2 regions of the Rhodococcus sp. Q genome follow, and region 2 is predicted to be linked to the other one. Evidence: riboswitches for the same ligand, from Rfam matches in the RefSeq annotation. Region 2 holds a riboswitch; the other holds the start of a gene.
What was found. A riboswitch is a leader RNA that binds a small molecule or an ion and turns the genes downstream of it on or off. The one in region 2 is predicted to bind thiamine pyrophosphate.
Positions count from the first base shown of each region.

Region 1 (3,584 bases), on a different contig from region 2:
CACGCGACCAGCGGGCCCTGGACCTACACGACGGTCGTCGCGGACGCCGCGACCGCGCTGTCCACCGTCCCCAACGGGGAGAGCACCGAACTGCGCTGGGTCCCCGAAGAGCAGGTCACCGACCTCCCGCTGCATCCCGGCTTCGCCGCGAGCTGGCCCGGACTCCGCGCGACACCCGTCCGGCTGCTCCTCGACACCGCGAACGTCCTCGGATCGCGTCCCGACGGCTGGTGGCGGGACCGTGCAGGAGCAACGGGACGCCTCCTCGCCGACCTCGCAGCAACCCTGCCCCGCACCATCGAACTCCCCGGCGGCGGCTTCGGCTGGCTACCCCGCGTCGAAGCGGTTCTCGAAGGTCAGGCGGTGGACGCCGTCGCGGTCGACGCGCGGGTGCCCGTCCACGTCGCGTCCGGCAGCGGCGACGACGCCCTCGCCGAACTGGCGTCGGCGAGATCGCACTCGGCGACGCTCACCGAAGTCGTCGCCGAGTTGACGGCGGTCGTCACCGCCGATCGCGGTCTGCAGGCCCGGCTCCCCGAATCGGTGCTGCGCCTCGCGCCGTCGACCGTCCTGTCCTGGTTGGGCTGACGCTCCCCCCGCTGGTTCCGGGCACCCTTCGCGCGCTGTTCCTGAATGGCCCACCCATTCGGTCAGACCGAATGAATGGGCCATTCAGGAAGGAAGCCGCGGCGGGATGACAGCCCGGGTGGCGGAAAGAAAGCGGGGTCAGCTGCTCGCGGCGATGTTGCTGTCGAGGGCGTCGGCGAGGCGACGGGCCGCGGCCTGCGGGTCGCGGGCCTCGGTGATCGCGCGCACGACGCAGATGCGGGTCGCGCCCGCGTCCAGGACCTCCGGGAGTCGCTGCTCGTCGATACCGCCGATCGCGAACCACGGCATCGTCGGCTGCGACTCGGCAACCTGCCGGACCAGGTCGAGGCTCGCGGCAGTGCGGCCGGGCTTCGTCGGGGTGGCCCACACCGGGCCGGTGGCGAAGTAGTCGACGCCGTCCTCGATGGCGGCGAGTTGCGCCTGCGCGCGGCTGCCCGTGGACCGGCCGATCACGACGTCGGGGCCGACGATCCGGCGCGCGTAGTGCACCGGGAGGTCGCCCTGGCCGAGGTGCAGGACGTCGGCGCCCGCCGCGAGCGCGAGGTCGGCGCGGTCGTTGACGGCGAGGAGCGCGCCGTGGCGGCGGCACACGGCGGCGAGCTCGGCGAGAGCCGCGAGTTCTTCCTTCGCCTCGATCCGGCCGAACTGGCGTTCGCCCGCCGAGCCCTTGTCGCGGAGCTGGATGATGTCGACTCCGCCGGACAGTGCGGCATCGGCGAACTTCGCCAGGTCGCCGCGTTCGCGCCGGGCGTCGGTGCAGAGGTACAAGCGCGCCGTGGCGAGGCGTTCGCGCGGTGTGGGTCGTTGACCGGCATGCGAGGGGGGCACGCGTCCAAAGGTAGTCTCTGAGGCAACAGATGTGACACGGGAGTCCCGGCGAACGCGGGGCTGAGAGGGGGCCCGCGGGCCCCGACCGTCAGACCTGACCCGGATCATGCCGGCGCAGGGAGTGAGGTGGAGTGATGAGCGGAACCGTCGCGGTCGTCGGTGGCGGCGTGATCGGATTGTCGATCGCGTGGCGTGCGGCGCAGGCCGGATGGACGGTCACGGTGTACGACCCGCGGGTCGGGTCCGGGGCATCGTGGGTGGCGGGCGGCATGCTCGCCCCGCTGTCCGAGGGCTGGCCGGGGGAGGACGCGGTTCTCACGGTCGGTGCTGCGTCGCTGGACAGGTGGCCGGACTTCGGTGCCGAGTTGGAGCGGGCGACGGGCGAGACGCTGTTCACCTCGCAGAGCTCGATGACGGTGGCCCTCGACGGAGCGGATGCCGCCGACCTGCGAACGGTCGCCGACTGGCTGGACGGGCGTGGGTACCACCTCGACCTGCTGACGCGTCCCCAGGTCCGGGCACTGGAACCGGCGCTGGCACCGACGATCCGGCTCGGCCTGTTGGCTGCGGCGGAGTTCGCCGTCGACAATCGCGCGCTCGTCCGGGCGTTGCGGTCGGCGGGGGAGGCGGCAGGCGTCCGATTCGTCGCCGAGGCCGTCACCGATCCGGACGGTCTGGCCGCCGACCGGGTGGTGGTCGCCGCCGGTACGGCGTCCGCGCGACTGTGGCCCGGTCTGCCCGTCCGACCGGTCAAGGGTGAGGTGCTGCGACTGCGTCACCGCCCCGGTGTCGCGCCCGCGCCGTCGCGCACCATCCGCGCCAGCGTCCACGGCAGGCCCGTCTACCTCGTTCCCCGCGGCAACGGTCTCGTCGTCGGCGCGACCCAGCACGAGTCCGGTGAGGACACCGCGGTCACCGTCGCCGGGGTCCGCGACCTGATCCTCGACGCTCAGGCGCTGATGCCGAGCCTCGGCGAGTACGAACTGCACGAGACCACCGCCGGGCTGCGGCCCATGAGCCCCGACAACCTGCCGATCCTCGGACGGGTGTCGGAGAAGGTCGTGGTCGCCGCAGGCCACGGGCGTAACGGGATTCTGCTGACGCCGCTGTCGGCGGACGCGGTGGTCGCGGAACTGTCCGGCAGTCCGCTGCCGGAGGCGGAGGCCTGCAAGCCCGAGCGTTTCGGGACGACAGCGACCGACACACGAATGAGGATGGGATGACGAACAGCGTGAACATCGGGATCACCGTCAACGGTGAGGACCACCAGCTGTCCGAGGCGTTGACGGTGGCGCAGCTGCTGGCACACCTCGGGTTGCCGGAGAAGGGCATCGCCGTCGCCGTGGACGGCGCGGTGTTCCCCCGGACGTCGTGGGACAGCCCGGTCGAAAAGGGTTGGGAAATAGAGATTCTCACCGCGGTGCAGGGTGGCTGACGTGGTGGCGGCTGACGTGTTGACGATCGAGGGCAGGCAGTTCGGGTCGCGCCTCATCATGGGTACCGGAGGGGCCGCGAACCTGGCGGTGCTGGAGGAGGCGCTCGTCGCGTCGGGCACCGAACTGACGACCGTCGCGATGCGCCGCGTCGACGCCGTCGGCGGCACCGGCGTCCTCGACCTGCTGCGCCGCCTCGGGATCGCACTGCTGCCGAACACCGCCGGGTGCCGAGGCGCCGCCGAGGCGGTCCTGACCGCACAGCTCGCGCGCGAGGCGTTGGAGACGAACTGGGTCAAGCTCGAGGTCATCGCCGACGACCGGACACTGCTGCCCGACGCCATCGAACTGGTTTCTGCCGCAGAGCAACTCGTCGACGACGGCTTCACCGTGCTGCCGTACACCACCGACGACCCGGTGCTGGCGAAGCGGCTCGAGGACGTCGGCTGCGCAGCCGTCATGCCGCTGGGTGCGCCGATCGGGACCGGGCTCGGGATCTGCAATCCGCACAACATCGAGATGATCGTCGATGCCGCCGGAGTGCCGGTGATCCTCGATGCGGGCATCGGTACGGCCAGTGACGCGGCGCTCGCGATGGAGCTCGGCTGTGACGCCGTACTGCTGGCGACCGCCGTGACACGGGCGAAGGATCCGGCGTTGATGGCGTCCGCGATGGCCTCCGCCGTGACGGCGGGACGGTTGGCACGGAACGCG
Region 1 covers NZ_SCOY01000027.1:41,857-45,440, reverse strand. Annotated here, with positions in the region: gene FFS72_RS20455 (NUDIX hydrolase) at 1-588, shown strand, start outside; gene thiE (thiamine phosphate synthase) at 727-1,437, opposite strand; TPP riboswitch at 1,464-1,575, shown strand; gene thiO (glycine oxidase ThiO) at 1,572-2,660, shown strand; gene thiS (sulfur carrier protein ThiS) at 2,657-2,872, shown strand; gene FFS72_RS20435 (thiazole synthase) at 2,877-3,584, shown strand, end outside.
Region 1: linked by a shared signal. The riboswitch ahead of thiO (glycine oxidase ThiO) and the one ahead of FFS72_RS17075 (TenA family protein) in region 2 are both predicted to bind thiamine pyrophosphate.

Region 2 (3,584 bases):
GCGGGAGATGACGGCGTTGGCGGCCGTCAGGATGTTCTGGGTGGAGCGGTAGTTCTGTTCGAGGAGGATCGTCCGCGCCTGCGGGTAGTCGCGCTCGAACTCCTCGATGTTGCGGATGGTCGCGCCGCGGAACGCGTAGATCGACTGGTCCGCGTCACCGACGACACACAGTTCCGATGGCGGAACCTGGCCTGAGGTCGGCACCGCCGCCGTGCCTGCTCCCTCCTCGCCGACGAGGGTGCGCACGAGCACGTACTGGGCGTGGTTGGTGTCCTGGTACTCGTCGACGAGGACGTGCCGGAAGCGGCGCCGGTAGTACTCGGCGACCTGCGGGTGCCGCTGCAGGACCGAGACGGTCTCGCCGATCAGGTCGTCGAAGTCGAGGGCGTTCGCGGCCCGCAGTCGGGCCTGGTAGTGCCCGTACACCCGCGCGACCAGCCGAACCACCTCGTTGGTGTCACGGTCGGCGTCCTCGGCCGCCTGCTCCGGTCCGATCAGCTCGTTCTTCAGGTTCGAGATGTGCGTGGCCAGCAGCCGAGCCGAGTACTTCTTCTGGTCGATCTCGAGGTCCTTCGAGATCATCGTCAGCAGCCGGCGCGAGTCGTCCGCGTCGTAGATGGTGAAGTTCGAGTTCAGGCCGGGCAGCAACGCCGCCTGCATACGCAGGATTCGCACACACGTCGAGTGGAACGTCGCCACCCACATGTTCCCGCCGCGCGGACCGACCAACTGGGAGACGCGTTCGCGCATCTCCGCGGCCGCCTTGTTCGTGAACGTGATCGCCAGGATCTGACTCGGCGTGGCATCTCGTTCGGCGAGCAGGTAGGCGATGCGGCGGGTCAGGACGGCGGTCTTGCCCGACCCGGCGCCCGCCACGATGAGCAGCGGCGACCCCGTGTGGACGACAGCCTCCCGCTGTTGCGGGTTCAGTCCGTCGAGGAGATCCGCGGTGGATGTGCGGTGGCCGGCCTGGGCTGCAGCGGAGAATGTGTTCATTGCCCGTCCACGCTACCGCCGGGCGCCGACATCGGGGTCCGCCGCCCGCACCCCAACCGGGCGCACCCCCTCGAGCATGGCAAAATGGGGCCATGCTCAGCGCCTTCGATCGCCACCACTGGCGATTTTTCTACGGGTACCGGACTCCGGTGCCCGTGGCCTGAACACCCCCCACGAGCCCCGCGGTCCGCAACAGCGATCCGGGGCTTTTTCGTGAAACGCCTGGATCGGGTAACGACCGGCGGGGCCGACGACGATCCAGTGTGTGACACGAGGAGAAGACATGAACGCGGCGAACGACGCAGGTTCGAACGGCGACGTCCCCACCACCGAGATCCCGACCACCGAGGCCGAGATCGACGCACTCCGCAAGGAGATCGACCGGCTCGACGCCGAGATCCTCGCCGCGATCAAGCGCCGCAGCGAGGTGTCGCAGATCATCGGCCGCACCCGCATGGCGTCCGGCGGCCCCCGCCTCGTGCACAGCCGGGAGATGAAGGTCCTCGAGCGTTTCGGCGAGCTCGGCCAGGAGGGTCACACCCTCGCGATGCTGCTGCTGCGACTCGGCCGCGGACCGCTGGGTCGCTGAGCCGGGACCGGCAGACTCGGACAATCCGGGCGGCGCCCGGTGGATCCACTCGCCGCGGCCGCTCGTGCGGCCTCGGCGTCCTGACCTACCCTTTCCCCCACCGACAACGGCTGCACCGACGGCGTGTCGTCGTGACTTCGTTCGGGTGATCGGCGTCCGAGGAGCCCTCGGTGGCCGCATTCCCTGGCCCAGCCCCTCCGGCCGCCCGATCCCGTGCTGATACCGTCGTCGGTGTTCTGACACGGGGTGCTCCGCGAACGCGGGGCTGAGATGAGACCCGAGAACCTGTCCAGGTAATGCTGACGAAGGGATGTCATGGTTTTGCGCGCGCCTGTCACGGAATCCGAAGGATTCACCGATGTCACGGAATCCGAAGGATTCACCGATGGCACGGAATCCGGCGGATTCACCGGGGGCACCGAGTCCGGAGGATTCACCGAGTACCTCTGGGATCGGACGAAGACCCTGCGGGTCGCGATCGACGACCTCGAGTTCCTGCGCCGTCTCGGCGACGGCACGCTGCCGCTCGAGGCGTTCCGCACCTACGTCGAGCAGGACTCGCTGTACCTCGCCGGATACTCGAAGGCCTTGGCCATCCTCGCGTCGAAGTCGCCTGACCCGCAGACCGCGGCGTTCTGGGCGAACTCGTCCGCGGCCGCGGCCACCGTGGAAACGGCCCTGCACGCGGATCTGCTCGAGGGTGGCCTGCTGCCGCCGCGCGCCGGTGAGCCGGAACCGTCGCAGGCGTGCCTCGGCTACGTGTCGTACCTGATCGCGACCGCGGCCACGCAGCCGTACGCGGTCGGCGCGGCGGCGGCGCTGCCGTGCTTCTGGATCTACGCCGACGTGGGACGTGGTCTGGCCGCGAGCGCCGCGGAGGTGCTCGCGGCAGATCCGGGGCACCCGTACGCGCAGTGGGTCACGACCTATGACGCCGAGGAGTTCCAGCAGTCCGCGGCGACCGCGCGGTCGCTGGTCGACGCTGCGGCCGAGGTCGCCGGCGAGGCGGAGCGCGACGCGATGGTCACCGCGTTCACCGTCGCGACCCGGTACGAGCTCCTGTTCTGGGACACCGCCCTGAACACCCAGCCCTGGCCGGCGTCGTGAGCGGTCGCATGAGGCGCGCCCTCACCGGGATTGCCGCCGCCGCACTGGCTTTGACGACGCTGAGTGCCTGCGGTCAGGACGGCGGGTCCGACGAGACCATCCGGTTTGCGCTGGACTGGACGCCGAACACCAACCACACCGGCTTCTTCGTGGCGCAGCAGCGCGGCTACTTCGCCGACGCGGGTCTCGACGTCGAGGTGCTGCCGTACAACAACACGTCCGTCGACACGGTGGTCGACGCAGGCAACGCCGAATTCGGTATCAGCACCCACAATTCGTCGACGTTCTCCCGCGCGTCCGGTGCGCACACGCTGTCCGTGCTCGCACCCTTGCAGCACTGGGCGACGGGGATCGGCGTCAAGGCGGACCGTACCGACATCACCCGCCCGAAGGATCTGGACGGCAAGACCTACGCCGGCTTCGGTGATCCCGGCGAGGAGGAAGCTCTCCAGCAGGTGATCCGGAACGATGGTGGCACAGGCCAGTTCACGTCCGTCACGCTCGGAACGTCGGCGTACGAGGCCGTCTATTCCGGCAAGGCGGACTTCACCGTCTCCTACCTCGCGTGGGAGGGCATCGAGGCCGAGCATCACGGCACACCGATGACGTACTTCCGCTACACCGACTACGGTTTCCCGGACGCCTACGCCATCGTCGTCGATGCCAACGAGGACTGGCTGGGCGCCAACCCGGAGCGGGCGGCGAAGTTCGTGCAGGCACTGCAGCGCGGCTACCAGTTCGCCGCGGACAATCCGGACCAGGCGGCGCAGGACCTCATCGACGCCAACCCCGGCGCCTTCAACGACGAGACGCTGGTGGTCGAGAGCCAGCGGATGCTCGCCGCCGAGTTCATGAAGGACGCCGATGGCAAGGTGGGCACCCAGACCGCGGA
Region 2 covers NZ_SCOY01000018.1:52,615-56,198, reverse strand. Annotated here, with positions in the region: gene FFS72_RS17085 (UvrD-helicase domain-containing protein) at 1-996, opposite strand, end outside; gene FFS72_RS17080 (chorismate mutase) at 1,280-1,585, shown strand; TPP riboswitch at 1,818-1,913, shown strand; gene FFS72_RS17075 (TenA family protein) at 1,901-2,692, shown strand; gene FFS72_RS17070 (ABC transporter substrate-binding protein) at 2,701-3,584, shown strand, end outside.